4 regions of the Alteromonas sp. KC3 genome follow, and region 4 is predicted to be linked to each of the others. Evidence: predicted binding sites of a transcription regulator. Region 4 holds the regulator's gene; each other region holds the start of a gene.
The links. Region 4 encodes sigma-54, which starts transcription at its own class of promoters, with help from an activator protein. Its sites were predicted from a motif close to GTTGGCACGNNNNTNGNNT; they were not measured.
Positions count from the first base shown of each region.

Region 1: a site for sigma-54 is predicted at 3,669-3,687, ahead of JN178_RS04855 (LPP20 family lipoprotein). Genes of this name have one in related genera too.
Region 2: a site for sigma-54 is predicted at 6,005-6,023, ahead of flhA (flagellar biosynthesis protein FlhA). Genes of this name have one in related genera too.
Region 3: a site for sigma-54 is predicted at 3,938-3,956, ahead of JN178_RS16150 (LruC domain-containing protein). Genes of this name have one in related genera too.

Region 1 is NZ_AP024235.1:1,094,317-1,102,017, reverse strand. It holds gene JN178_RS04880 (CheR family methyltransferase) at 1-240, opposite strand, end outside; gene JN178_RS04875 (chemotaxis protein CheV) at 256-1,185, opposite strand; gene flgA (flagellar basal body P-ring formation chaperone FlgA) at 1,388-2,107, shown strand; gene flgM (flagellar biosynthesis anti-sigma factor FlgM) at 2,211-2,540, shown strand; gene flgN (flagellar export chaperone FlgN) at 2,628-3,059, shown strand; gene JN178_RS04855 (LPP20 family lipoprotein) at 3,082-3,579, opposite strand; gene JN178_RS04850 (flagellar assembly protein T N-terminal domain-containing protein) at 3,957-5,138, shown strand; tRNA gene JN178_RS04845 (tRNA-Arg) at 5,195-5,270, shown strand; gene JN178_RS04840 (hypothetical protein) at 5,714-6,223, shown strand; gene JN178_RS04835 (molecular chaperone) at 6,294-7,064, shown strand; gene JN178_RS04830 (carboxypeptidase-like regulatory domain-containing protein) at 7,082-7,701, shown strand, end outside.
Region 2 is NZ_AP024235.1:1,161,033-1,168,733, reverse strand. It holds gene JN178_RS05195 (protein phosphatase CheZ) at 1-368, opposite strand, end outside; gene cheY (chemotaxis response regulator CheY) at 403-786, opposite strand; gene JN178_RS05185 (RNA polymerase sigma factor FliA) at 823-1,554, opposite strand; gene JN178_RS05180 (MinD/ParA family protein) at 1,551-2,417, opposite strand; gene flhF (flagellar biosynthesis protein FlhF) at 2,423-3,823, opposite strand; gene flhA (flagellar biosynthesis protein FlhA) at 3,853-5,949, opposite strand; gene flhB (flagellar biosynthesis protein FlhB) at 6,086-7,210, opposite strand; gene fliR (flagellar biosynthetic protein FliR) at 7,412-7,701, opposite strand, start outside.
Region 3 is NZ_AP024235.1:3,642,089-3,649,789, reverse strand. It holds gene JN178_RS16160 (WD40/YVTN/BNR-like repeat-containing protein) at 1-2,757, opposite strand, end outside; gene JN178_RS16155 (outer membrane lipoprotein-sorting protein) at 2,783-3,541, opposite strand; gene JN178_RS16150 (LruC domain-containing protein) at 3,994-6,099, shown strand; gene JN178_RS16145 (hypothetical protein) at 6,110-6,628, shown strand; gene JN178_RS16140 (DUF3010 family protein) at 6,706-7,140, opposite strand; gene JN178_RS16135 (deaminase) at 7,511-7,701, opposite strand, start outside.
Region 4 is NZ_AP024235.1:799,671-807,371, forward strand. It holds gene rapZ (RNase adapter RapZ) at 1-269, opposite strand, end outside; gene ptsN (PTS IIA-like nitrogen regulatory protein PtsN) at 328-771, opposite strand; gene hpf (ribosome hibernation promoting factor) at 785-1,072, opposite strand; gene JN178_RS03570 (RNA polymerase factor sigma-54) at 1,102-2,598, opposite strand; gene lptB (LPS export ABC transporter ATP-binding protein) at 2,672-3,397, opposite strand; gene lptA (lipopolysaccharide transport periplasmic protein LptA) at 3,400-3,954, opposite strand; gene lptC (LPS export ABC transporter periplasmic protein LptC) at 3,923-4,501, opposite strand; gene kdsC (3-deoxy-manno-octulosonate-8-phosphatase KdsC) at 4,498-5,046, opposite strand; gene JN178_RS03595 (KpsF/GutQ family sugar-phosphate isomerase) at 5,047-6,027, opposite strand; gene JN178_RS03600 (calcium/sodium antiporter) at 6,030-6,986, opposite strand; gene mlaF (phospholipid ABC transporter ATP-binding protein MlaF) at 7,522-7,701, shown strand, end outside.

The DNA of each region.
Region 1 (7,701 bases), 290 kb from region 4:
CCACAACGTTTCGTTTGTGGTCATTGCATCGATCACACCTTGCAGAAGTGTGCGATCAAATCCGCGCACAACAACATCGATGAGTTCATCCGCAGATTCGTACTTATGCTTGTAAAGCAAAGAGGCAAGGCGGCTTCGTACTAAGTACTGTTTATTGTCACCTAATACAATACCGCACTGCTTTTCGAGAAAGTCTCTAAATTTAAGGTAACTTTCTGGCGAAACATCTTTATTAGCCAATGCAGTGTTGCTCCGTTACTCGCATTCAGTCATTAACCATTTTTGGACCGCTGTAGCCAACTCATCTGGGTGGAATTTAGCGATAAAGTCATCAGCCCCAACTTTCTGCACCATGGCTTGGTTGAACACACCACTTAATGAGGTATGTAAAACGACATGAAGCTTCTGAAGCTCTGGTGTATTTTTGATTTCGGCAGTAAGGGTGTAGCCGTCCATTTCCGGCATTTCAATATCCGATACCAATACACCTACTCGATTTGTTACATCACCATATTCTTCGGCAATAGCCTTTAGACGATTGAGCGCTTCTAACCCGTTTTTGGCAAGCTCTATTTCAAGCCCGAGGCTTGTTAGCGCCTTTTTGACCTGATTGCGCGCCACGGCAGAATCATCTGCAATAAAGATGATCTTGTTCTCTTGGCCTTGGGTGGTTAAGCCCTCTGCAACCTCAGTGCTAACTTCAGCATTGAGCGGTGAAATTTCATTTAAAATCTTTTCAACATCGAGGATTTCGATTAGTTCATTTTCTACTTCTGTAACCGCGGTCAAGTAGCTGGCGCGCCCTGTACCTTGAGGCGGCGGCATAATAGCATCCCAGTTTGTATTGATAATGCGCTCTACAGCACCCACCAAAAATCCCTGAACGGAGCGGTTGTATTCAGCGATAACAATAAAGGAATTTTTCAAATCCTCAATACGCTTACCACCGGTAGCCATGCTCAGGTCTATTACTGAAATAGTTTGCCCACGGATATGTGCAACGCCGCGTACTAGCGGGTTCAACTTCGGCATTGCGGTTAGAGGTGGACATTGAAGTACTTCACGCACTTTAAACACGTTAATCCCAAAACGCTGACGTCCGTTCAGTCTAAACAGCAACAGCTCTAAACGATTCTGTCCAACGAGCTGGGTGCGCTGGTTAACTGAATCTAAAATCCCCGACATAGGTCACCTCTAAGTAATACTGGGCATGATCATTGCCTACTATGTTTAAGATAGACAATATCACTAAATTTTTGCAGGTCAAACGACAGAAAAATGACGCTTGCTTCTGGTTATCGACCAAAATGCACGTTACTGCAACTTTGTTATCTGCATTGAGTTACTTAAGCATAGTCAATAACTCAACAACTGAACACGAAAAGTCATGATGAAAAATACGTACGCTAGCCTAAGCAGAACCATTTATTCGTTCGTCACACTTGTTGCGATGGGACTTATCCCCATTTCGAGTGATGCTTCGCAAAGTATGCACGAAAAAGTCGAAGAAGGCGCGAAACAATATTTATTGTCACAACTTGCTGATAACTCTCAAGATACTAGCACTGATGTGTCAATTGTGAAGATAGACGATAGAATAAACATTCCCAATTGCCCGACTGGCTTCCAATATCATGCTTCTCCTGAAGCGCTCGCCCAGTCGTACATATCTGTTCGTGTGAGTTGTGGCGATAATGATTGGTATTTATTCACAAGTGGTCAAGTTACGCGCACTACGGAAATTGTGGTAACTCAAGGCGCGGTAAGTCCAGGAACGGTTTTGACCGCTTCAAACCTATCACTTGCTAAAGTGGATATTCGAAAACTTAGATTCACCGCTTTCACCGATATTGATGCGCTTGTTGGCGCTCGCGTAAAACGGCGGGTAACTGATGGTCAGGCACTGCAAAGCAATATGCTATGCTTTGTATGTAAAGGTGATAGGATTACCATAACCGCACAGGTGGCTGGTATGGAAGTAAAAACAGCTGGAATTGCCCAACAAGACGGTGTTGTAGGTGATAACATTAAAGTGATTAACGCCACCAGCCAAAAGCCTGTTATTGCAAGAGTCGCCAGTTCAGAAGAAGTCGTGATACACTTGTGATTGAGGCAATGAAAATCTACCGCTTTTGTTAGTAAAAAGGCTAAAGAAAATACGCGCTAGGCCGATACAGATAACAGAGGCAAAAAGGTAGTGAGGATTAATTATGGCAATTAACAATATAAACAATGGGTTACCTAAAACTCCCGTTGATAATGGCAAGGTTGCGCAGCAAAATCAAACGCAGCAAGCCCAACAACAGGCATCGGCTCAGACTGCATCGACAGCGCCTGCGCCACGTCAAGATTCTGTTTCGTTGACACAGTCGGCGCAGCAGTTAAATCAAGTTCAAAAGAAAGGGTCTGAAGCGCCTGTGAATCAGGAAAAAGTGGACCGTCTTAAAAAAGCAATTCAAAGTGGTGAGTACCGCGTTAATCCAGAAGTACTGGCTAACAAAATTGCAAAACTTGAGTCAGAAATCTTCAGCTCAAAGTAAAACGCATGCCCGTTGGCATGTAGAGTCCACTAATCTTTAAAGTAATTTAGTAAGTAGCTTAATAAGCAATGTAATACAGGTATCGAAGTGACAGAACAGATGAGCAATTTGGAACAGGCACTAAGCAAACAGGTAGAACAACTTTCTACACTCGCTTTATTGCTTGAAAAAGAATTGCAATTGATCAGTTCCCGCGAAGCAGAATCACTGATGCGTTTGCTCGACGAGAAGTCTGTCTTACTGGAAGCTATTCAAACTCTTGACGGTCAGGTGGAGCAGTTGATAAATGCTGTTCAAGAAATGACTGAAAAAGAAGAAGCGTTACTAGAGAAAGCAAAGTCGCTTTTAGACGATTGTAAGTATCGAACTCAAATCAATCAAAAAGCCGTTGAGCAAGGACAGCTACGCCTCACACACCTACGCAATTTGATGATGGAGTTACGCGCCAAAGAATCGTTGACTTACGATAAGAAAGGTAAACCGAAAGGTGGCACTTTGGGTTCTGGCGTAAGTGCGTAACGCAATTTAACTCGGCACTACCTTAATAGTATTTAACGTTTTTCACCCTTCTAGGCTTTGCTGTCGTTAGGTAAAGGTCGTAGACCTGCTTCATATCTAATGAGAGTTCGGTAACATAAGTGTCATCTCCAACAGGATACGCCTTCACAACCTCAGCGCCACGGATAACACCTTCTACTGATGCTTTGAGTGTTTCACTTTCAACCACAAGACTCGAGACAGATTGGTTACCTTCTAAACGCTGCCCGTATACTTGTTCAGCTAACTCGCGATAGGCATCAAGTTTTGAAGCTCTCATTGCCATTATTAGCTTAGCGCTCTCGCTGTCACCGCGCTGAGAGTCAATAGGCGCATAACCAACCGCTTTAAGTATAGGATAGCTCTCGGGCTCCACCGTTTCCCATTCCACATGTTTGTCGATAATGCCACAGCCACCCAAAGAAAGTGCAGCCCCTAGCGAAATAGCAAGCAACGAAGATTGACCGATATTCTTAAGTTTCTTAGACACTTTACATGGCATAACCGTATTTCCTGACAAAAACAACTCAGACAACATTTTGACGCTGTTAAGCGTCTATTGGCTTTGAATTAATGTAACAGTAATTCATAAAGCAATTTGTGCGCCCATTTGAATTACTCTCGTAAATCTGAATCCATTGTAGGTTTGATTACGGGCCGTAAATTGCCTGAAATGTTACGCAATCAATAGACGGATTTTTGGCAAAGATTATTGGCATCTTTTTAGCATATCCCATATGCGTTTGCTTCTTGCCTTAATAAACAAGGTACAAACAGCGCGGTAAAAGCCGCGCACAACAACACAACCAAACGCCCTTATCAATAGACGCCTGACGCGCGTTGCGTCAAGGTATTAGTGACATTTTACAGAGGTGTATTGTGCGACATTTAAATAGAGTGACAGCAACAGCGCTATTTAACATTGTTGTGGTGGTCATTTGCCTAATTGCACTTTTTATGGGGCAAGCAAATGCCGCATGGTATGAAGCTAAAGGACAAGCCGTTATTATTGATGGCGATAAAGAAGACGCAAGAAAGAAAGCTACGCAAGAAGCACTAAAACAAGCAATGTTATTCGCTGGTGCGTCTATCCACAGTGTACACACACTTACCAATGGGCTGCTTGAAAACGAAGAAATGACAATCAGCGCCTCAGGCGAAGTTGCTCAATTAGAATTAGTCGATGAAATATACAATGGCAACGTTATTACCGTCGGTATCAGAGCCGATATCTTTCCAAAAGCACAATCATGTGACGCACAATTTGATGAGAAACACTTTTCAACAACGCGCTTTTTAGTTAAAAGCCGTCAGCAACTCACTCATGGTAACATTGTAAACTTTGACCAGGCATTTACTGAGCGCTTTGGTTTTATAATGCGCAATACCACTGACAACCTAAAACTTACGCACATAGCGCCCCACACTGCCCAATTTAAAACCCAATTTACCGAACAAAATGTGCGCAATCTTTCTCAGCAAAGCAACACGCAGTACGTTATTCTCGGCAGTATAGACGACCTCAGTATTGAAACATCTCCATCATCAATTTTCACACCTTGGAAAGACGACAAACAGCATAGACATTTTTCGCTTACCCTGCGCGTATACGATGGTATCAATGGTGGTCTTCTGTTCACGCACAACTACAAGACACGTGCGCAGTGGAGTTTTGACAAGTTCGAGAATGTTGACGAATACTCAACCGCATTTTGGCAGTCCCGTTACGGGCTAGCAGTGCAAGAGCTCGTTGAAGACGCCGTGCAAGATATAAAAGAAGCGACAGCATGCCAGCCAATCACAGGGCGAGTTATCCACGTTGCAGGCGATGTTATTTCGGTATCTTTAGGGCGAGATAACGGCGTCAGTAATAATGATGAACTATACGTTTATCAATCAAAAGAAGTCATAGACGACTATGGTCGTAAATACCTTCAATATCACCTTTACCCAGGTACTTTTGTTGTGCGTAACGCGTATAGCAACTCCTCGTCAGTAGTGAGTAAGAATACAGGTATTGTGGCTAATATTCAGGAGAACGATTTTGTTGTGAAGAAATAGTGTGATTCAATTCTATGGGTTAACAGGACTAATTTTTTACGTATAATCAAGATGCTGTCCCCATAGTTTAACTGGATAAAACAAGAACCTCCTAAGTTTTAGATCTGCGTTCGAGTCGCGGTGGGGACGCCATTTTCGTGATATTTTCACATACCTTTAACGTAAATTGCTGAGATCTTTTATCTTGCAATTTGTGCATTTCGTGGAAAAAGTCGATTTTCCATGAAAAAAACTCGCCTAAAGTATTAAAAAAAATAGCGTTTTTGGGCTAATTGAAAATTTATACGAAAGTATTAAGCTGTTTTTCGAGTCCAAAAAAAACACTCCAAAATCACAAAAATCCCATTTAAAACAAAAGCTAACGAAGTTAACAATTCCAATTCTCATCTGTAGTCAGGGCACTGCTTAATTAGTTATGTGTGTTGATACTTTATCTTTTGTCAAGTCATGTGGTTGAATAACCATCGAAGTATGCTAGCAGTCTAAAACAGCGTACATCACCACTATAAAATTCATAACGTTTTCGTGTCACTGGAATTTCGGTGACACTTTTAGGGATAATTTGGGATATACACATGAAAAAACGCTTAGTCTCTCTTGCGCTACTTTCAACGCTATCTGCTTCAACAATTGCTGCAAATAGCACATTTCAAGCTACTGTAAATGCCATCTCTGATGCGGCAATTGCACAAACTACTGCACTTCATTTTGGTGCGATGCAACCAACTTCAGGTGCCGTTTGTACAATGGACAACACAGGTGCAGTTACAGGAAGCTGTGATGCCACCAACGCAAACATTGCTATTGGTCTAATCACTGTAAGTGGGCTGACCGCTAACGTACCGCTAAACGTAACCGTTACTGGTCAAGCCGGTACCAACGTTTCGTTCTTATCAGAGTTTGATATCAACGGCGCTGTTGGCACGCATGAAAACAACCCTGACAACACCGCTATTGCTGTAACGACTAATGGTACGGGTGATAACTTAACGCTTGACGTATACGGTCAGATGACTGTTACTACTGCACTAACACCTGGTGACAGCTATACAGCAAACTACATCGTAGATGTATCTTTCCAGTAAAACTGCTAAAGTAGGGTGCTAATTCAAGCACCCTTTCACTCTCAAATCATGCAGTTGGGACCTTCACTTTATGCGCAGTACACCGTTCTTTTCTCGTTTCTTTTTTTATACATTTTTACTTTTTGGGCTAATACTTTCAACGCAGGTTTCAGCCAATGTCGCGCTATCTAAATTTAGAGTCTATTTCGACGGTAAAACCCGAACCGCTTCACTGCAATTAAGAAATACGGGTGCTAAAGAGTTTAAGTACACTGCTGAATTAACGCTTAACGAAATGACCGAAGAGGGTGCTATTTACAGCGTTAATAGCGACCCATTGGCTGCCGATAAGTTTATTCGCTTTTCGCCAAAGCGAGGCACTATTAAGCCGGGTGAAAGACAGGCGCTACGCTTTGCCTTAAGAAAACCATCAGGGCTTGCCGATGGCGAATATCGCGCGGTATTGCGTATCGTCACTGAACTTGCTCCTACTGAAGGCGGAAACGTCAACCTTGCAAGTAAACTGGCATACAACGTACCCATTATAGTTCGTCACGGTGAGGTGTTTGCTGAATCAAGTCTCGCCTCACCCTCTACCGTGATGCATAACGGGCAGCCCCATATACAGGTATGGCAAACAAGAACGGGGAATCGTTCATTGTTCGGCGATTATGTAGTGGAAACAACAGATGGTGAAACCTTAGGCGTGCTAAACAACGTAGCCGTTTATCGTCCTCTCGAACGCAGAAAAGTATTAATACCACTAACTAATGCGTCAAAAGGCGACGTGGTAATCCGTTATACAGAAAACGAAAAGTTTGGTGGTAGTCTAGTACTCTCTATCCCCCACACTATTAACTAACCCACTGTTAGATCTTTATGTTCAGGCTCGTTGTGCTTTTGCTGCTAGCGTTAACAAATAGTGCGCTTGCGGCAAATTGTAAACTTGACGAGCCTTTTAAGCACGTAACACTCGACGAAGACAACTTTTATATTGCCGTTTTACGTTTAAACGGGCGCCCGGTGTGGGACGGTTTAGATGTTTACAACGTCGATGATCATTTGCTTGTGCCTGTTTCACTTCTTGTTGATGCAATGGGCCTGAATTGGAACATAGACATTCCTACGAATAATATTGCTTCGCAAGGCGCTGAAAGCCACTGCGATTTTGATATTCAATTTTCATCTACCAGTACAAACTCTCGCGACTTCCTTTATTGGAGTAAAGACGATTTTGACCTTTACATTGATGTAAATGCGCTGCCAGCTTTGCTGCCCGTAAGTTATGAGTTCGATGATTCACTTTTGGTATTAAGTCTTACCAGCAATGATATAGAATTTATAGATACCACAGAGCCTCGGTTGATTGTCCCAACGTTTTATAAAAAAGATACCGAGAGTATCGACCGCGTTATTGACGATACGTACCACTTTTATACCTCCCCATTGTTTAGTTATCGCGTTGTAGCGCAAGACAGGAACGCGCAATCAGAACGATT
Region 2 (7,701 bases), 360 kb from region 4:
TTCCACTCAGGCATCACTTTCTCGATGCGCTCAGCGAGCGTTTCTGCAATTGGCATGCTCGCTTCTACTGCATCCATAGTAGTATTAGCAGCTTTTTCAGTTTCTTCAATGACGTATGTCAGACGAGACTGTGCATCAGGCATATCTTCGGTCGCAAGATTCTTAATGCGATCGTCAATCTGAAAATTATTGAGCGCATCATGAAGTTGACGCGTCAGTTTTCCTACTTCTGCAAACAGCTCAACATTCTCCTTCATTGAGGCTGCTTCAAGTAGCGCATTGGCTGAAGCGTTGTCACCCTCTTCAAGATAGGCAACAAGTTGTTTAGCTTCGTCCAATGTAATCGGAACGTTTACATTTGGTGACATCCAGTAAACCTCGTTTCTCTGGTGAGCGTCTGGATCAACCTAAACGTTCGAAAATTTTATCCAATTTTTCTTTTAATGTTGCAGCTGTGAAAGGCTTAACTACATAGCCATTTACGCCGGCTTGCGCTGCCGCAACAATTTGTTCTTTCTTGGCTTCAGCAGTAACCATTAGCACAGGCAAATGCTTCAGTTTGTCATCGGCACGAATAGCACGCAGCAAGTCAATTCCTTGCATGCCTGGCATATTCCAATCGGTAACGACAAAGTCAAAGTCGCCTTGCTGTAGCATTGGCAACGCCGTACTTCCGTCATCCGCTTCCTGGATGTTGGAGAAACCCAAGTCTTTAAGTAGGTTTTTGATGATACGTCTCATGGTAGAAAAATCGTCAACCACGAGAATTTTCATACTTTTATCCAAAATAGCCTCCAGTGAGGGGTTAATTGTTATTAATATCTATTCTTCGTCAGCTTGCCACGACTTCATTCGTGATTTGAGTTTTAACATGGCCTGACTGTGAATTTGGCTTACTCTCGATTCACTAACATCAAGTACTTCACCTATTTCTCGTAGGTTTAGCTCTTCATCATAGTATAAAGAAAGCACGATAGCTTCTCGTTCAGGTAATGTTGTAATCGCATGGGCTAACGCCTTTTGGAAAGCACCTTGCATCAAGTCTTCAAGTGGTGCGTCGCTACCCCGATTTTGTTCAGTCGAAATAACGTCCTCAGACACACCTAAATCTTCAATGCCAACCAACTTACCAGCATTTACTTCATTCAACATTTGATGATAGTCCTGCAAACTCACATTGAGTTTAGCAGCAATATCAGAATCTCTGGCATCGCGTCCAGTCTCGCCTTCTACTTGCGAAATGGCTTCTGTTATCGCGCGACCGTTGCGATGCACTGACCGCGGCGTCCAATCGCCTTTTCGAATCTCGTCCAGCATAGCACCGCGGATACGAATACCCGCAAAGGTTTCAAAGCTCGCACCTTTCGAGCCGTCAAAATTGCGAGCAGCTTCTAATAAACCAATCATGCCTGATTGAATTAAATCGTCAACAAGTACACTAGCGGGCAAACGCGCCATCAAGTGATGAGCGATACGTTTAACCAAAGGCGCATGTCGTTCGACTAACTGCGACTTATCGGTTTGTTGTTGATAAGCTGCTGCCTTGCTATTCAACGCTGATTTCCTACTGCTTTCTCTGCAACCAACTGTTCAATGAAAAACTCTAAATGACCACCTGGCTGAGCCGGGATTGGCCATGACAATGCCTTGTTAGCCAGTTGAGTAATTGCAACGGCAGCAGGCGAACCTGGGTAGGCATCGACGATAGCGGTTTGTTTGCGTACCGCTTTACGAATATTTTCATCAAACGGGACAGTTGCCACTAATTCTAGTGCAACATCCAAAAATCGACCTGTTACTTTACTTAATTTACTAAACAGCTCTTGCCCTTCCCGCACGTCGCGCACCATATTGGCGACCACTTTAAATCGAAACACACCGTGTTCGCGATTCAAAATTTTGATCAGCGCGTAAGCGTCAGTTAATGATGTAGGCTCGTCGCACACTACAACCATAATATCCTGCGACGCTTTAGAAAAGCTTAATACCATGTCTGAGATACCCGCTGCGGTATCGACGATGAGAACATCAATTTGTGAACGTAATTCACTAAAGGCGCGTATTAAACCCGCATGCTGAGTAGGTGATAACTCTGCCATTGACTGTGTACCCGATGTCGCTGGCGCAATCTTGATTCCATGCGGACCAGTGACGAGTACCTCATCAAGCGTGCATTCACCCGATAATACGTGAGAAAGATTTTTCTCGACGCGAAGACCTAACATCACATCGACATTAGCCAGACCTAAGTCTGCATCGAGAACCATTACACGCTTACCCTGCTTAGCCATAGCAATGGCGGTGTTTAGTGTAATATTTGTTTTACCGACGCCACCTTTACCTCCGGTGACGGCAATAACTTTGATTAACCTTGATTGCTTCATTTTTCTTAAGCTACTCGCTTGGTCGTCAATCATACTGCTTATGCTGTTTTAATGGCGTTGTTACTACTAGTATGATTCAAACCGTACTTTTTATAAAGCTTTGCAGCAGCAGAAACCAAAGATTTTGCTTCTGCAATCTTAATGTCTTCTGGTACTTTTTGCCCATCGGTGACATAACTAACCGGTAACTGGTACTCAACTGCAGCACTAAGCACCTCTCCTAAAGAGTAGCACTCATCTAACTTTGTGAAAATACAGCCACTTAGTTCAATTTCATCATACGCTTTAATTATTCTCTGCAGTGCAGGATATTGTGTATTTGCCTGCGCTACCAAATATTTTTTCACTTGTGGCATTTGACCATTGTCAAATTGCTTAATTTGTTTAATCAAACGGCTATCTCGCTGACTAAACCCTGCTGTATCAATCAATACTAGACGCTTGTGACGCAGTTGGAAAAGTAAATCTGCTAACTCTTCGCTGGTTTGTGCTTTTCTTACTGTACAGCCAATTATCTTTCCGTAAGTAGCCAGTTGTTCAAACGCAGCTATTCTGTACGTATCAATGGTGATCATTGCCACTGATTCTGGGCCATACTTTTGGGCATATCGCGCAGCCAATTTTGCTACCGTGGTTGTCTTTCCCGTTCCAGTAGGACCCACCAATGCAACAGCGCCTTGTGCGGTAAGTATATCGTTACCTGTTACATTTATGCGATTAGCCAATAGGTTAAGAAGGTAAACCCACGCTTCGCGCTCATTGTAGTGAGCAGGCGTGTAATTTATTAGCTGAGTCGCAAGCGCATGACTTAAGCCCATATCGGTTAAACGCGTTATCAAATATTGATGAACGGGTTTTTGACGCTTATTTTTTGCGTCCATTAAATCAGCCACCTGATACTGTAAAACATTTCTCAGTGACGCTAGCTCTTCTTTAATCTGAGCAAGTTCGTCTGATTGATTAGGCGCAGTTTCATCTATGCTTGACGCTTGATGTGAAGGAAACGCATCTGCTTGCTCATAGCGGCTCGCACGGGATTGAGGTTGAGGCTGAGCAGCTTCAACTTCATCAATAAAGTCATCAGAAAAGTTAAGGTGCGATGCAATTTCATTAGCATGTTGCGCATTGGCAGAGGTATCTTTTTGGCTTTGCGGCTGAGCGCTTGAACCATGTTGCTTTTCAAGTAGCGCTTTTAAACTGTCTGGGCCGTCATCACCGATGATTTCACTTAAGCTAGGAACAGCTTTCTGACCGGGCGCTTTAGAGGCGGGTTTTGGCACTGACAACTTAGCCTCTGGCTCTTTATCGTAAGCTGCAACAAGCTCAATACCGTCAGCCACTTTGCGGTTTGACATGATAACCGCATCGCTACCCAACTCAGCTTTTACTTGGCTTAACGCCTCACGCATATCTTTGCCGAAGAAACGTCTTATTTTCATTGCAACCTCTCCAATCGCTCAGTGTCAGATTATTGACCGACCGAACTGACTATTTTTATCTGCTTATCATCAGGCACTTCTTGGTACGAAAGTACGTGGAGCCCAACAACTGAATACTTTAGGAAGCGTGACAGCACAGGTCTTAGCATGCCTGACGTCAGCAATACCGCAGGTTCACCTTCGAGTTCCTGCTGCTGACTGGCTTGTTGCAATGATTTTTGCAACTTATCTGCTAGTCCTGGCTCTATGCCAGCACCATCTTCACCGCCCGCTTGAAGAGACTGGTGCAACATCTGTTCCAACTCTGGCGCCAAGGTTATGACAGGTATCTCTTTGGCACCTTGTGTAATCTCTTGAACAATCAGTCGTTTCAACGAAATACGTACTGCAGATACCAGTACATCTGGGTCTTGGCTACGCGTACCATACTCACTTAGAGTTTGAACAATAGTACGCATATCACGAATTGGTACGCCTTCGAATAACAATGTTTGCAATACTTTAACTACGGTACTAAGCGGTAAAATATCCGGCACTAGTCCTTCAACAAGCTTAGGATGCTGCTTAGCCAACATATCAAGAAGTTGCTGAGCTTCTTCATGACCTAATAGTTGATAGGCATTATTAGTCAGAAGCTGACTTAAATGGGTTGCAACAACCGTTGCGGCATCGACCACGGTATAACCGAGTGTTTGAGCATGCTCGCGCTTATTCGGTTTTATCCATACAGCATCGAGCCCAAAAGCAGGATCTTTCGTTGCGCGTCCTTCAAGCTTGCCGAACACCTGCCCTGGATTAATCGCAAGCTCCTCGTCGTGACTAATGAGTGAGTCGCCAATGGTCACGCCGAGCATGGCAATAGTGTAAGTATTTGGTTCTAAATCGAGGTTATCGCGAATATGTACAGGAGGAATAAGAAACCCGAGTTCTTGCGACAATTTTTTACGCACGCCTTTAATGCGTGTTAATAACTCGCCACCTTGTGACTTATCGACAAGCGGGATAAGGCGATAGCCAACTTCTAACCCAATGGTATCGACTTGCTGTACATCATCCCAACCCAGCTCTTTGACTTCTGGCGCAACGGTTTCATCCTTAACCACGTCAGGGACTTTAGGCTCGGCAGCTTTTTTCTTCTCTTGTTGTGATTGCCAATAAGCAAAGCCTGCAATCAAAAAAGAGAAACCAAGAAACGCAACGTGGGGCATGCCAGGAATAATACCCATAACAAAAAGTACACCAGCGGCAATATACAAGGCTTGATTATTACCAAGTTGACCACGTATCTCTTTGCCCATCTCCTGAGTTTCGTTTTCACGAGTAACGATAATCGCGGTTGCGACTGACAAAAGTAGCGATGGAATTTGCGCGACAAGACCGTCACCGATAGTCAGGATAGTGTAAATTTCAATGGCGTTTCCAAATGTAAGATCATGCTGAATCATACCAATGAATAACCCACCAACTATATTGATGAGCATAATGAAAAGGCCCGCTACCGCATCGCCTTTTACAAATTTTGACGCACCGTCCATCGAACCGTAAAAGTCGGCTTCTGCGGTAATTTCTTCACGACGTTGACGCGCTTGATCTTGGTCGATATACCCAGCATTTAAGTCAGCATCAATTGCCATTTGCTTACCTGGCATAGCATCAAGAGTAAAGCGAGCACTTACTTCTGAAATACGACCTGCACCTGCGGTTACCACTTTAAAGTTGATGATGAGCAAGATAGCAAACACCACGATACCCACCGCATAGTTACCACCAATAACCACCGCGCCAAATGCTTCAATTACCTTACCGGCAGCGTCGCCGCCTTCGTGTCCATATAGGAGTACTACACGGGTAGATGCCACGTTAAGCGCCAGTCGCAAAACGGTCGCAATAAGGAGTACTAGAGGGAAAATACCAAAGTCGACAGGACGCTGCGTAAGTACCGCGACCAATATGATGACAAGGGAAAGTGCAATATTAAAACTGAAGAGCACGTCCAACAAGAACGGCGGCATAGGTAGAATTACCATGCCCATAATTGCCAAAAGTACGATTGGCGCACCTAAACCACTGGTAAAATTTTGCAGCTGATTTTTGTCGAAACGCTGAAGATAACCGGATAACTGCATCGCTTACTGTCTCACTATCAGAAAATTGACGCTTTTCACTATTCTGATAGGAACATTTCAACTAACGTGCCAGCTTTGATGAATAGCTACCACAGTCGCGTTGGATAAATAAAACGACGGGAATCCCCCCTAGAAATTACCGCCTGTATTCAGGTGGTATAGGCAAATCCCGTTTGAGTGGTCTGGGTCGTTTCCCCTTACCAGCGCGGTGCGCTTTAAGCTGATAAACATGGGCAAGCACTTGCGCCACTGCCATAAACAGCGCATTAGGTACTTCTTCATCGACTTCGGTAGAGTAAAAGATAGCACGAGCAAGCATAGGCGATGGAATAAGTGGGACATCGTTTGCGGTAGCAATTTTTCTTATATGCATGGCAAGTTCATCAGCCCCTTTCGCCACAACAACGGGGGCACGGTTGCCGCTTTCATCATATTTTATAGCAACCGAGAAGTGTGTTGGGTTAGTTACTACCACGTCAGCTTGCGGGACTTCCTGCATCATGCGTTTAGTGGCAGCTTGATACTGCAAGCGACGAATACGGCCTTTTACCATAGGATCGCCCTCGGCATTTTTGCGCTCGTCTTTGACCTCTTGCTTGGTCATTTTCATTTCTTTGTTGTGCTTATACATCTGATATGGCACATCAATAATGGCAATGGGGATCATACCGCAAGCAAGAATAAGAAATGCCCACTTGAGCATATCAAGGGCGTGAAAGATATTGCCGGGATACAACTCCATATCGAGGTGGAGTGCTTCATCTTGAAAGTACAATAGCGCCCCAATGGCCATGCCAATAATAAGCACAACTTTGGCGATGGACTTGAGTAACTCAACCAAGCCATTCATACCAAACATGCGCTTGAACCCTTGAATTGGGCTCATTTTTGACCCTTTGGGCTTCGCTCCTTCCCACGTAAAGTTGTAACCACCAAGGGCTATTGACCCGTAAATACCCGCTATCATGGCCACGACCATATACAGCAGAACAGGCGCACTAATGGTAGAAAAGGCTTCGCCCCATGCACCGAACATATGGGTAGTGTCATAGGTTTCATCGCGAGAAAGAATAAACATGCGCTGTGTCAGTTTAAACACCGACTCGGCAATCCAGCCGCCGAGAAACAGGAACATGAAAGCACTCACCACTAATACTAGGGTGGTTGAGAGTTCACGGGATCGCGCAAGCTGCCCTTTTTTCCGGGCATCATCGAGTTTTTTCCCCGTGGGGTCTTCTGTTTTTTCGCTTGAATCTGCCATTTGTTTGCTCTTTTTGCCTTTGTTGCGATAGGAGCAGAGCAACTTACAAGCACGCTGTAAACCCATCCTTGGGCGCTCTGCCACCGCATCCATGCGGTGGAAGGCTTGCAAGTCGCCCTGCTCCTCTCGCCTAGTTTTTCATTTAGCTTGCTCGCAAACCTGTCATTTTGCGCGAACAATTTCTACCGCGACTTGTCTTTTTTAAGGACAAATATTTAATAGCTCACACATAAACTGTTCAGCGCGAAACCATTGGGTTTCAAAGTGAGCGGTAAAATTATCGAGTGTTATCCAAATAATAATTAACCCCATTACCTGAGCAATCGAGAAACCAATACTAAAAATGTTGAGCTGTGGCGCCGCTTTGGTCATAACGCCAAACGCCAAATTTACAATAAGCAATGACACAATAGGCGCGAGCGATAAAGTCAGTGCCGATACGAACATCCAGCCAGCCCAATGTGCAATGTCTCTGAATTGCTCACCTGTCC
Region 3 (7,701 bases), 1.7 Mb from region 4:
TTCGCTGCCTTGTGCTGCGTTTAGATACTGGTCAACTTGATAAACTAAGTATGCTAAGTCTTGTGTCATGTCATATAGCTTCATCGTAGTTTGTTGAAGCTTGCGACGCTCACGCTTAGACAAGGCTGAGTCAGGATCGTTTTTAAGCGTTAAGGTGCTTTCAAAGGTTTCTTTGCCCTTGGTTAATACCACTTTATATTCACCTGCTGGTGCGGTAGGGGCCGCGAAACCGCCGCGAGCAAACGTCTTTCCGGTAGCAATTTTAGGGACAGGTAAATGGTAATCCCATGTGACCAAGTTAATACCCTTCTTCTTGCCCGCTGGTAACGCTTTTACTAGCTCACCTTCTTCGTTGAAGATCTCAATCTTCATTTTTCCAAAGATGTGCTTTTTCTTCATGTAGTAAGCAATTTTGGCTTCGTTATTTGGGTTGCGCCCTACAAACTGGGTTTCGCTGCCGAACCCTCCAGCACCAAAGCTTTGCTGTTCATCTATAATGGTCGCAGATCCTTCATCGAAGAAATGTACTTTCTTCGCTAATACATCGTCGTTTAACTCACGAAGAGGCGATATATCGTCAATAATAATAACGCCGCGTCCATGTGTACCCATTACGAGATCGTTGGTACGCTCTTGCAACGCTAAATAGTGCACTGCTGTTGCAGGCATATTGTTAGTGAAACGTTCCCACGACTTTCCGCCATTGATTGTTACAAACAGACCAAACTCAGTGCCCAAAAACAGCAAATCTGGATTTACTGTGTCTTCTTGAATGTTTCTGGCGAAGCCTTCAATGGTGTCATCGTGAAGCGCCGTCCAGGTTTTACCAAAGTCTTGCGTTTTATAAACGTAAGGTTTCATGTCACCTGATGTATGACCTTCAAAGGTCACATAAGCGGTTTTCTTGTCATGCACACTTGCTTCAATGTGTGACACCCATGTGTTTTTCGGTAAGTCAGGTACGTTGTCGATTAAGTTCGTCCACGACTTGCCACCATTTTTTGTAAGCTGAACATTACCATCGTCTGTACCTACCCAAATGATGTCTTCATCAAAGCTCGACTCGGCAATGGTGAAAATAGTGGAGTGATTCTCTGCACCAGAGTTATCCATCGACAGACCACCAGATTCCAGTTGCTTTTGCTTCTCGGGATCGTTGGTTGTCAAATCTGGTGAAATAATCTTCCACGTATCACCCATGTCGTCTGACACGTGCAAGAACTGGCTACCAATATAGATACGATCAGGCTCGTTAGGGCTTAGCGTAATTGGTGCGTTCCAGTTAAATCTAAACTTTGGTGTGCCTTCAATTGGCAATGGCTGAATAGTCTTAATCTGTTTTAGCTTGGTGTTGTAACGCCACACGTTTTCAGCACCTTGCATTTCAGAATAGATTACGGGTTTGGTTTCGTGTTTTAACACGCGAAAACCGTCACCAAAGCCAACACTGTTCCAATCGCTTGCGCGTACACCACCAGGGGCGGCAGAAGGGCCATACCAACTGCCGTTGTCTTGTAAACCACCGTACACATTATATGGCTGTGCGTTGTCTACACTCACGTGATAGAACTGAGATACAGGAATATTCTCAACAATTTCCATTGTTGTACCGCCGTCCCACGTACGGTAAATGCCGCCGTCAGTGGCGACAAACATTTGATCAGAATCGTTAGGGTCAAACCAAATATCGTGAATATCTGAGTGCATAGTACCCATATTTCTAAAGGTATTGCCGCCGTCTCTTGAGATTGAACCAAATAGGCCACCTTTCACAAGGATATCTGGGTTTTTCGGGTCAACCGTAATGCGCGAGAAATAGAAAGGTCTTACTACTAGCCCAAAATCGCTATTAAGGTGCTGCCATGTTGCGCCGGCATCATTTGAACCGTATAAACCTTTTTCTTCATCTTGCTCTGTTTCAAGCACTGCGTACAGTCTGTTCGGATCAGAAGGTGCAACGGCTACGGCAATTCTTCCAAGCTTTCCTTCGGGGAAGCCTTGGTGAATTTTGTTCCACGTTTTACCGCCATCACTTGATTTATACAGTGCACTATTAGTACCGCCAGAGTTGAATGACCAACCGGTACGTCTAAATTCCCACATTGAAGCGTAGAGAACGTTTGGATTTTGAGGGTCCATGATAAGGTCAGCACAGCCTGTCGTTTCGTCTACGTAAAGCTGCTGTTCCCACGTCTTGCCGCCGTCTGTTGATTTGTAAACGCCGCGCTGTGTGCTGTCACTCCATAAACCACCCAACACACCAACGTAAATTTCGTTGCTGTTTTGCGGGTTTACGATAACGCTACTAATTCGTTCAGAGCCTTCAAAACCCATGAGCTCCCAGTTCTTACCGCCGTCACTAGTGCGAAACAGGCCATCACCAATCGATACACTGTTACGCGTCCAGATCTCACCTGTACCAACCCATACGGTATTGTCAGGGTCGCTCGGGTCCACCTCAATAGCACCGATAGACTGAGGGAATTCTTCGAAGATAGGCTGGAAGGTTGCACCACCATTTTCACTCTTCCACACACCGCCGCCCGCTGCGCCAGCGTATAGCACTCGGCTATTCGTAGGGTGACCTTCAATGTCGCCAAATCTACCACTCATTAGTGCGGGGCCAATGTGACGTGCTTGTAAGTCGCCAAAAATTGGGCTGCCTTTTGCCTTGTCAACAGCAAGTGCGGGTGCACTTGCTGCTGTAGTCATTGCAATAGCAACTGCCAACGCCCAGCGTTTTGGGAGTTGATTCATGGGTTTATCTCCTTATAAAACCAATTTATTGTGCAGCTGGAAATGCGAACACACTGTCATCAACAGTTGGGTTTAATTCAATCTCATTAATTACAAGTGGCGATGTAGCAGCAGGCTGTCCTTTGATGCCTTGTGTCATAGCAAACGGAAAATAAATACCGTCAACTTCTTGATAGTCACTCATTTTTATTTGTTGAACCTGGCCTTTCATTGGACCGCTGTGAATATCGCTTTCCATCATCACTAAGACCATGCTTTCTGCATCGAAGTAATAATATTCAACAGAAGGGATTTCTTCGCCTTCAACGGTAATAGGCTCTTTAACTAGCTTCACCTTATAGGTGTCTTCGCCGTCAACACTTTCAGTGCCCATTAGTTCTGCTTGATAGCCTTTTTCAGCGTAATCCATTAACGAATCAGGGAAGTCGTTCATATTTAACTTCATGTTTTCAGTTTCTTCGGTTTGCGCTTTTTCTGCTTTCATGGTCATGAAGTTAGTGCTCCAAAGCGTTTCACCGTCAAATACGCCTTGCATGATTTCTTGACCCTGTACAGTCGCTTTGGTGTACTGCTTGCCCGAAGACTGTTGGACAATTTCCAATGGAAACTTCATTGGTCCTTGCGATACTTCGGCAACAATCTTGATACCTTTCATTGCTTTAAGTGCATCTTCCCCACCAATATTTTCATGGTATGTGGTGATAATTTCATCTGCATCGGTAGCGTGTGCCAATGAACTAAAACCAATTAAAAGCGCAGGCACGAGGATTTTTGCTAGTTTCATATCTATTTCCTTGTTTGTTTAAAACTTAAATTTACTTAGCTTACTGAATGAGTTGTCTGTTAGCGTTAGTCGTTAAACGCTGAAAAAGATTACAGGCAAACTGAATAAAAAAGGTTGTCTGATAACCCAGTATATTGAACACGGGTATGGTTACACTATCACTAAAGGTAAAAAAAATGTGACATTTTGTTTCCTCGTGTATTGCTCGCTTAAAAAGTGCTGAGTGATGGCGTTGAATTGATTTTCTTATTGCGAATCTCTTTGATTTTGCAATTCGCAAATTGAAAATACAAAGTGTTTTTACCCAATACAGTTAACGCAGTAATCTGGTTTGATTTTTTCTTATAGCATTGTTTTAAAAGCTAATTTTCTATGTTTGGTTAGTTTTTTCTTATCGCTGGCATGCAACTTGTAATCACCGTCATTACTATCCTTTGATTGTGAGAAGCTCAATGAAAAGACAATGCAAGCTAGCAGTTGCAATTTTAACGGCATTATCGTCATGTCATGTAGTAGCAGACGCTTTTGACACCTGTCCATCACAAGCCTTTTTAATGCAAGACACTACCGCACAGTTGTATGGGGTAAATCTCGTTACAGGAAACGTTGATTTACTTTCAAGTAATCTTGGCACGAACGATCGGATTAATGGTTTTGGGTTCAGTAACCACGACAGATATCTTTATGGCTGGGGTTATCAAAACAATACTATCGTACGAATTGGTAACGACTACCAAATTGAGCCGTTAACAGTAACCAACAAACCCGGAGCGAACTTTTTTGTTGGTGATGTGGCGCTCACAGAAAATGCCTATTATCTGTATAAGAAAGGCAGTCAATATGGCTTGTATCGAGTCTCTTTAGATGAAGATGATGTCGATTATTTAGACATGCAGCGCGTAATCGATGGCGCTTCGCTTTCAATGCTAATTTACGATTTAGCGTTTCATCCAACCGACGGTTTTGCCTATGCCGTAGACAAATATGGTGACTTATATCGTATAGACGTTAGCACGGGTAGTAAGTCGAAAGTAAGCAACGTGGGGCAACGAGGAACCTTCGGCGCGGCGTATTTTGACGTAAACGGCACCTTTTACATTAGTCGAAACTCAGATGGAAATATTTTCCGTATCGATGTTGACGGGAATAATCCAAAAGCTGAGCTTTTCGCCTACGGCCCAAGTTCTGGCAATAATGATGGTGCGCGCTGCGCGATGGCACCCATCACCGATGAATCTGTGCCAGCGACTACTGATTTTGGCGATGCGCCAGACTCGTATTTAACTTCGCTTGCCAGTAACGGCGCAAGACACGGCGTGGTTGAAGGCATTCATTTGGGTAATGCTATAGATGCTGAATATGATGCGCATGTTTCGCCGTTCACAGATGAGCAGACCAATGGCGATGAAGACGGGGTTAACTTTATTACCGCGTTTGAAGCTGGTCTAGAAAGCTTTATGCAAGTAACAGTCGAAGGTGACGGCTTCTTAAGTATGTGGGTCGACTGGGATCAGAATGGCAAGTTCGACGCGAGCGAGCAATTAATTGCTGATAAAAGCTTAACTTCAGGCACGCACTTCCTCTTCGAAGATACTCCATTAGAAGTCACCTCAGGTGTAACTTGGGCCCGTGTGCGCTATACAACCACGGCGGGGGTTGGACCAAGCGGTGGTGTAACTGATGGTGAGGTGGAAGATTATCAAGTAGCGGTTGTTAACTCAGGCAACAGTTTAGTGAACAATACGCCATACTTCTTGGCCTTTGAAGATAACTGGCCTGAAACCGGTGATTATGATTTTAACGATGTTGTAATTCGTCTTAACTCGTCAATGATTGTCTCGCAACAAAACCACGTTAAAAAACTGAGCCTCACCGGTGAATTAACCGCTATGGGCGCGTCGTATAACAATGGGTTTGCTATTCAGCTTGAAGGTATCACTAATGAGGATATCGATACTGATACTATTCGTTTTTACATTAATGGCACCGAAGTGGCGACACCTTTATTAGAGAATGGTACCGAGTACGCGGTATTAAAAATTAGCGACGATTTATGGGAGCACGTGACAGCCGGCGGTTGTTGGTTCTATAAAACCGAAGAGGGATGTACGTCACAATATGAATTTAAGTTTGCAATTTCGCTTCAGTTCAATCGTGATGTTAGTGTGAGCAACTTCCCTCAGGCTCCTTATAAACCCTTCATTTTCGCCACAGAGGGGACCGAACATGGAGATGCCTTTGCAACTAACCCAGGGCGCGGTTTAGAAATTCATCTTAAAAACAAAACACCTACAGCGTTAGCAAACACAAGTTACTTTGGTTTAGCTGAAGATGCCACAGATTTGGGAGCTGGGGCCACCTATCAAACAGAAAATGGATTACCTTGGGCTATAGCCATTAATGCAAGCACGAACAGTAACTGGCTTCATCCTCAAGAATATGTGGATATTTTAAGAGCTTACCCTCAATTTGCAGACTTTGTAAGCTCTAATGGCCAAGACAAAAAGTCATGGTTTATGAGCGAAAACGCTGACTTATCAAAAGTTTATTCTTACTAAGGGGCTGACAATGAAACATCTTTTACTTATTCCAGCAATTGCAATGTTAGTCGCTTGTGGTGGCGGTGGTAGCGGTAGCGATACGTCAGTTTCAAGTTCTAGTGGTAATGGGCAGTCTGCGCCTCCTGCGAGCACACCGCCTCCGGCAAGTACTCCGCCGCCCACTACTACGCCAGAACCGGTGGAAGAGCCAGAAGAAACAGGCGATATCATTAGTGATGAAAAATTCGACTTTATAGGCAAAAACAACCTAACTTTGTCACTGGATAATAATGCTGATGCATCGAGAGTATACTTGAATGTTTGCAACAACTTTTCAACGGTGAATGGGGTAGTGAAAGTTGACTACACTACCTGTCAGTTGCGCACAACATTGCCTGCTGGCGCGGCTGAATATCAGCTCACGATTGGTGGTGATGTTGAGCGGCTGGTGGCTCAAGTGTGGGTTGTAGAAGCTGGCGCTGTTCCAAAGAACTATTACTGGTCGGCTGCTAATGACGGTGCTGATTGGTCAATTGAAGTTAACTAACTACGCTAATCCAATGCATCTGCGAATATTCTGCAGGTGCATTGGATCTCACTATTGTCTACTTATCTGACCCAGCCTTAAGCCTCGTGCTCATTTTTCATTAGCCATGCATAAGCAGTTGTAAACGCGGGCTCTTGAAATTGTTTTAAACCTGTTTCAGAGAACGGCACTGCCAAAGGATTTTTGCGTAACGATTCTTTTATGTCAGTTGGGCTGAAGACAATCACGTCTAAATCGTCGATAAGCTCAATGGCTGCTTCAAGCTTAAAACCAATGGCGCTGCCTGCAAACTTGCCTTTGCTCTGACGCTGACGAATGATAACAGCATCCACTTTATAATCAGCCGCTAATTTGGCAAACGTGCTCTGAAAGTTTTTTAAACCCTTAGCGCTAGTGTCTGCAAGTGTTAAGCGGCGAGAGCGACAATCTGGAATATGAAATACACCGTCAACTAACGACAATAGACATAAGGTAGCGTCGTTACTTTTTAAATCTACACCTAAAACTTTCATTCTATTTCCTTCAATAATTTGCGCGCGATTATACCGTTTTGAAGCTGTAAAATGGAGTTTAATTCGTTCTAAAAAGCTGATACCCATGAGTGTAGCCTGCATTATAGAGTATAAAACGCTAGGTAGAAGCGGCCTGAAGATAAAAGCCCTAAACCCATTTTCCAAGAACAAAAAAACCGACTCAAAGGTCGGTTTAAGTATCTACTTCTATAAGAGGTGGTACCAGTGGGCGGACTTGATGGGACTGACCTTCGGCCGACACGCTATCGCTAGCAGCGGTTTGTGAACAATTGCATGAACATTAAGATCAATTAGTTAAATTGATCTTTTGACACTTAGCAAAACCTTTGCCTGTTCTTTTTCCATTATCTTAACTTTGCCATTGGACATTCTTGGCCTCATAATATCCGTGTGTATTTTCTGTTAAGATAAACGACACTTCGACCTCTGCAATGTCATCGATATCTAATTTTTGAATAACTTCAATATCTTTGATTACATAATCTGACTTATGCCTATTTGATACACGATTGATATACCAATCGCTGCTTTTCTTGCTTT
Region 4 (7,701 bases):
TCATCACTAGCATCAATATACACAATGGTCATCGACCAAGACGAAGGCAGGTAATCAAGTATTTCAACTAAATCGTCTGGATTTTTAGGCAGGTTACGTACGTCTATGCTAACGGCGACTTGGTCGTATTCATCAACCACTGTGTGCGTTAGCGTAGGGAGCAAGTTAACCGGAATATTGTCAACGCAGTAATACCCTAAGTCTTCAAGAGCGCGCAGTGCAATTGATTTTCCTGAGCCCGAACGACCACTGATAATAATCAGCTTCACTTATATTCTCCCTTTACACTGATAAGCGCTTAATGCAGTAATGTTGTATAGCAGCGAGTTACGCTAACGCATTTATAATGTCATCGCTTGTGGTAGCACGCCTTATTGCCTTAATAGTGTCTTTATTACTCAGTTTGCCAGCGACTGTGGCTAGTGTTTGTAGATGACCTTCGGTTTGTTCTTCAGGTACTAATAGTGCAAAGAAAATATCGACAGGTTTTTCATCTAGCGCATCAAAATCAATAGCTGGTGTGCTGGTAACAACAATGGCAATAACTCTATCAAGGCCAGCTAAGCGACCATGGGGAAGGGCAATGCCGTTTCCGATACCTGTGCTACCCATTCGTTCTCTCGCCAACAAACTATTCAGTACTGTCGACTGGTCGATATGCGCGTTGTTCTTCGCAGCAATATCGGCAATGATCTCTAAAATACGCTTTTTACTATTACATTGAACCGCACATTCAGTGCGGTCCAGACTTACGATGGCTTGTATATCCATACTTAATTAACTACTAGTGCTTTTTAAGTTTTTCCTTATGCTTGATTACCTGCCGGTCGAGTTTATCAACCATGCTGTCAATCGCCGCATACATGTCGGTATTTTCTGAGGATGCGAATACTTCAGCGCCACTTAAGTGAACTGTCGCTTCTGCTTTTTGGTTTAATTTTTCAACGTTCAGGATGACATGCACATTAGAAATGTGATCAAAGTGACGTTCAAGTTTGCTGAACTTCGTATCGACATAATTACGCAAAGAGTCGGTGATTTCGACATGATGACCAGTAAGGTTGATTTGCATATTTCGTCTTCCTTATATTATTAAGCCCGTTAAATAAGGCTCTTGCGTTGGTTCGACGGCGGGATCGATAACGATTCCCGGTACTTTGCTATTGTCCGCCGGGCAACTTTAATGCCTTGCTCGGCCAACAATGAAGCAATCTTGCTATCACTTAGTGGTTTACTGGGTTTTTCAGCTGCCACCAGTTTTTTGATCAATGCACGAATGGCGGTTGATGAACATTCACCACCTGACTCCGTTGCAACATGGCTAGAGAAGAAATACTTCAACTCGAAGATGCCACGAGGGGTATGCATGTATTTTTGTGTTGTCACACGTGAAATAGTCGATTCGTGCATATCTACCATTTCTGCGACATCATTTAATACCATTGGTTTCATCATTTCTGGGCCATGTTCAAAAAAGCCCATTTGTTGCTGCACAATACAATTTGCTACCTTCATCAGTGTGTCGTTACGCGACTCTAGGCTTTTGATAAACCACTTGGCTTCTTGCATGTGTGAGCGGATAAATTGTGAATCGCTACTGTTCTTTGCACGGCGACTCATTGCGGCATATTGTTGATTGACGCTAAGTTTTGGCAGGCTATCAGGGTTCAGCTCAACCACCCAACGGCCATTCTTTTTGGTAACCGATACATCTGGAATAACGTACTCAGGTTCTTTAGTAACTAAAGCACTACCTGGGCGAGGATTCAAGGTTTGCAGCAAACGCATAGCCTCGCGAAGCTGATCTTCTTTCAATCGGCTCTTGCGCATTAAGGTGCGGTAATCTTTGCTGCTCAGCAAATCAGAATAGTCTTCTATTAACTGCTTTGCCTCGGCAAGCCATGGTGTATCATCTGCGAATTGGCGAAGCTGTACCATCAAGCACTCTTGTGGGGTGCGCGAACCAGAACCAATGGGATCGAACATTTGAATGCGCTTTAATACACATTCTACTTCGTCCATTTCAATGAGTTCCTCTTCATCTTCGCCAGAGGCTTCTTGCGCGTTAACCGCCTCTAAAATCTCTTCAAGAGTAACGGTTAGATACCCTGACTCATCGATAGAATCAATGATAGCCATTGCAATGGCACGGTCGGTGTCAGAAAAAGGGGTGAGGCGCATCTGCCACAATAGATGTTCTTGTATGTCCTCAGTCGTTTCACCTTGGAAAATTTGTTCGTCGTCACTGGCAGGTCCTGGTGCCGGCGCAGACGATGCTGAATAATACTCATCCCATGTGCTATCGATTGGCAATTCGTCTGGAAGATCATTTTTTTCTAGTGCATCGCCAGCTTCCAAAGTATCACTTGATGCAGTGGCAGAAGCTTCTACCCCACTGTCATCATTATCGATGTTATTTTTTTCAAGCTGAGGCTCGTCGTGGCCTTCTTCAACTTCTAATAGCGGGTTTGAATCCAACGCTTCTTGAATTTCTTGTTGAAGATCGAGCGTAGAAAGCTGCAACAGTTTAATGGCCTGCTGCAACTGAGGTGTCATGGTGAGTTGTTGGCTAAATTTTAGCTGTAAAGATGGTTTCATCTACGTCTTATTTAAATGCTCTAAATTGAATATACCTGAGCGAGATTGAAAAATGACAATCCGGTTACACTAACTATAGCCTGAATTGTTCGCCTAGGTATACATCCCTTACTTTTTGATTACTTAAAACCTGTTCCGCAGTTCCTTGCGCAATAAGCTCGCCATGACTCACAATGTACGCTTTTTCACAAACATCCAATGTTTCTCGTACGTTGTGGTCAGTGATAAGGATACCGATACCCCTATCTCGAAGATGTTGAATAATCTTCTTTATATCATTTACTGATATTGGATCAACACCAGCAAAAGGTTCATCCAATAAAATAAATTGTGGTTTAGCTGCAAGGGCGCGCGCAATTTCCACTCGGCGGCGTTCTCCCCCTGACAAACTCATCCCCGTACTATTACGTATATGGTTAATATTAAATTCATCAAGTAGCGCATCGGCTTCTTCTTCTTGCTGTTGTGAATTCAAATCTTTACGGGTTTGTAAAATTGCCATGATATTTTCATGCACAGTGAGCTTTCTAAATATAGATGCTTCCTGCGGGAGATAGCCAATTCCGCGGCGTGCACGCTCATGCATGGGCTGATGTGTTAACTCGTTGTCGTCAATTTCAATGGCGCCCTTATCAAGGGGAACAAGCCCAACAATCATATAAAATGTTGTGGTCTTACCAGCACCATTTGGGCCTAACAGCCCTACAATTTGACCTGTCGATACACTGAGGCTGACATCTCGGACAACCTGGCGTGATTTATACGCCTTAGCAAGGTTTCTTGCGCTCAAAGTAGCCATTGCTATTGGTTGCCCTCGTTATCTTGTTCGTTGTCCTTAGCATTCGTCTTGCGAATCGCTTCAGGAGTGAAAACAGTTGTCACTCTCCCTTCACCGTTGTCGTCATCGCCACCGGTTGCAAGCAGTTGCTCGGTAATCATATCAAAGGTAATACTGTCACCTTTTACCATACTGGTGTCTTGTTTTAGTTCAGCCTTCCCTGTAAGCGATATCACCCGATTAATCACTTCGTAGCGAATTTCATTCGCCTTAGCGGATACTGGCGTTCCATCTTCAAGCTCTTGTGTATAGCTCGCAGGGTTACCGCGTGCGACAAACACTTCTCTGCCTTCGCCCGCTGTCGCGATAACTTCAACTTCGTCGGCATTAATCACAAGCGAGCCTTGAGTAATTAGAACATCATCTTTGAACAACGATGTTTTATTTTTTCCATCAACAAATTGTGACTTAGCGTCGACTTTTATTGGCTTAGAAAAGTCATCTTCACTAGCGAAAACGGAACCACTAGCCAACGCTAAAATTAAGCTAGTTGCTAGGGGAATAAGTGGTTTGTACATGATCGATAAGCTCATATTCTTGGGTGCGTAAGTTTGCATTAAACCCATTGCTTTGAATGACATATTGCGACCCCAGTATCTCTACTGGTTGATCAGATGTCATCTGCTTGTTGTCTAAATTAATCTGAATGTATTGTGTCGTAATGGTTTTGACAAAGTCATCTGTAGTTTGGTTCTCTATCTGTACGTTATTTTCAAGCTGAATCAGCTCGTTGTTGTACAATGTACCTTCCACAGCGGTAACGACCCACGGTGACGTAGCGTTATCAGTATAAAGTGTGTAGCGTGGCGCACGGAACAATACAAAGCCAAGTTGATCGTAGTGCTCCATCGATTCAGCAAACACCTTATGGTTGAGCTGTCCGTCTTGATTATAAAGAGTCGTAGTAAGATTTTTTGCCTTATACGCGGGTTTTAATGCATCAAGTTCGCCGCTATTTCTTACTTCTGGCGGCTCTTCCATCCACGTGGGTAAATACATTAGTAGCGCCAATATAAATAGCGCAGAAATGCTCAGTCCCAGCCGATTGAAGCCAAATTGGCTCATACACTCGCTCCAAAAATACCTTGTTCAACCCCTTTGGCTTGCAGGATTGTGTCAGAAATCTCGCGCACAGCTCCAAATCCACCTGGGAGCGTAGTTTTCCAGTTGGCTTGTTTAGCGACAAAAGGGTGGGCATCTGAAACTGCAATTTTTACACTTGCATGGGCAAACATACCTGTGTCAGGCATGTCGTCGCCAACAGTGGCAACATTATCGGGGCGCAATGACAATTCAGTCATTAGGGCTTGTAGTGCGGCAGACTTATTTTCTTCGCCTTGAATGATATGCGCTACGTTAAGCGCCTTCATGCGGTTTTCCACAATGGTAGAGCGACGCCCCGTAATTACTGCTACGTTAACGCCATGACTCACTAAGGCCTTTACGCCGTAGCCATCTCGGGTGTGAAATGCTTTGAGCTCTTCACCATCATTGCCCAGATAAATGCGCCCATCAGAAAAAACACCATCTACATCACATACCAGCAGTTTAATATCTGCAAGACGCTTAAAGAGCGTGTCATCTAATTCGGTATATAACGTTGTCGTCATTTACAGCACCCCCGCTTTTAATAGCATATGCATGTTGAAGGCGCCGATGGGTTTGCGATCGTTGTCAACCACCATCAATGCACTAATTTTATGGCTTTCCATTAGGTTTAATGCTTCAACCGCTAGCTCTTCTTGAGTGGTTGTTTTCCCGCCTCGTGTCATAACGTCAATAACTTGGGCGCTATGTAAATCAACCCGCGCATCTAAAATACGACGCAAGTCTCCGTCTGTAAATACGCCAAGCAAAATTCCGGCACTATCAATAATGCCTGTCATTCCTAATCCTTTTTTAGAAATTTCAAGGAGTGCTTCGGCAACGGTTGCATCTGACTTTGTTAGCGGAATATCACTACCCGAGAGCATTATGTCGCCTACTTTAAGCAGTAGCTTACGGCCCAAGCTTCCACCTGGGTGTGACAATGCAAAGTCGTCAGATGTGAACCCTTTCTTATCTAACAATGCAACTGCGAGTGCATCCCCCATAACTAATGTTGCTGTTGTACTTGAGGTTGGCGCTAAGCCTAGTGAGCAAGCCTCTTGCTCGACGCTAATATCAAGCACGATATCAGCGTATTGGCCTAGCGAGCTTTGTGCACTGTTTGTCATGGCGACAACTCGTATTCCTAAGCGTTTCACAACGGGCAGCAAGTTAACAATTTCGCTCGTCTCTCCCGAATTGGAGATTGCGAGCAATACATCGCCCTTACTCAACATGCCTAGATCACCATGGTTTGCTTCGCCAGGGTGCATGAAAAAAGAGGGGGTACCTGTGCTGGCAAGTGTTGCAGCAATCTTATTGCCAATATGACCGGATTTTCCCATTCCCGAAACAACGACTTTACCCGTACAGGAAAACAGAATGTCACACGCTTTCTCAAAATCTTCATTTAAGCGACTGGCAAGATTTTCGATAGCGCTAGCTTCAATATCGATAACGCGTTTTGCAGAGGCAATGTAGGTGTTTTGTAATTCGTTATTCATGATTATCCAAACAGCCAGAATTGATAGCCGATAAAACAGGCAAGCAATAAAAATCCGTTAGGCCTAGAAATAGTGCGTTTGCCAATCAGATCGAAACTAAACAGGAATAGTAGCAAGGTCAAGCCAAGCATGACGTACATGTCGCGATTATAAACATCAGGGTCGAGTAGCCCTGGTGCTATTAGACCTGGCATACCCAACACGGCGAGTAGGTTGAAAATATTTGAGCCGATAATGTTACCCAATGCTAAATCATCCTCACCTTTAAGCACGCCGGCAATGCTGGCTGCAAGTTCGGGTAAGCTTGTTCCAAGTGCGATAATTGTTAATCCAATAACCAAATCAGAAATACCAAGATAACGCGCGATTTCTACAGCGGAATTTACTAAGAAATGGGCACTTAAAGGCAAAATAACAAGACCAACACCAATCCAAATAAGCGCAGACGTGTTCGACACATCTTTAGGGATTTCATCGGCAGTTTCGGCAACGAGAGGGTCTTCTTTATCAACTTGAAGCGAGAGCCACGCCATCATCGCTAATACGAAAATAAAAAGACCTAGCAAAATAATGCCTTCGTAGGACTTTAATTCACCATCAAACATAAAGCCTATTGCGATAAGTGAGATGATGAGTAACGCCGGGAGTTCACGTTTAAGCGTTGTTGAGGAAACGATAAGAGGTTTAACTAACGCGGTGATACCCAACACTAATGCGACGTTGGTGATGTTAGACCCTAATGCGTTACCTACCGCAGTGTTCATGTTTCCGTTTGCTGAGGCAATCGCTGATACGACGATTTCAGGGGCTGATGATCCCATCGCCACAATAGTGAGACCTATCATCATCGGCGATATTCCGATGTTTTTCGCCAGTGCAGATGCACCGTATACAAAGCGATCGGCACTCCAACTTAAAATCACTAGTCCTACGATGAAAATTACGATGTTTAAAAGCACAACAACCTGTAATAAAAAGTATTTCGCTAGATTGTCGCAAAAACAGTGCCATTTGCATATGGGAAGTGCATTTTATTTTATTGTAGCGATAAAGTTTCTGTTTTGGGTGTTACCACACTCTATAAACATGTTGCATTGCCTTTAACACACGACAAGCGACCAGATTTTAGCGAAATTTACTGTAAAATCAGGCGTTACGATGAGCTCGTTCAGTTTCAGTTAATAAAAAATACTCTACCATTTTAGTGCCCCGATAAGTGTTATAGGGCTTTTCGAATAAGACAACTAACACAGCGATTGGGCTGACAGGCTTAATCATTCGTATTCATCGAACATAACTTGTAACTTTTTGACTTTGGCGACGCCCTTGAAAAAGCGTAGAATGTCACTAGATTACACTGCCCGGTAAACTTTACTGTGAAAGTAATCGAAGGCATAGAACTTGAATGTTCTCGATGTTAAATAAATTTTTATAAAGCCCGCCGATGTAAATACTGGCGGCTTCATTAGGTCAAGGGTCGACATTAAACACGCTATGGATCATTTAGTTGAAATAGACAACCTTACCTTTAAGCGTGCCGATCGTATTATTTACGATGGCATTTCGCTTAAAGTGCCCAAGGGAAAAATTACTGCGGTAATGGGCCCCAGTGGTATTGGTAAAACCACACTGCTGCGCCTTATTGGCGGGCAGTTAACACCTGATGAAGGTGAT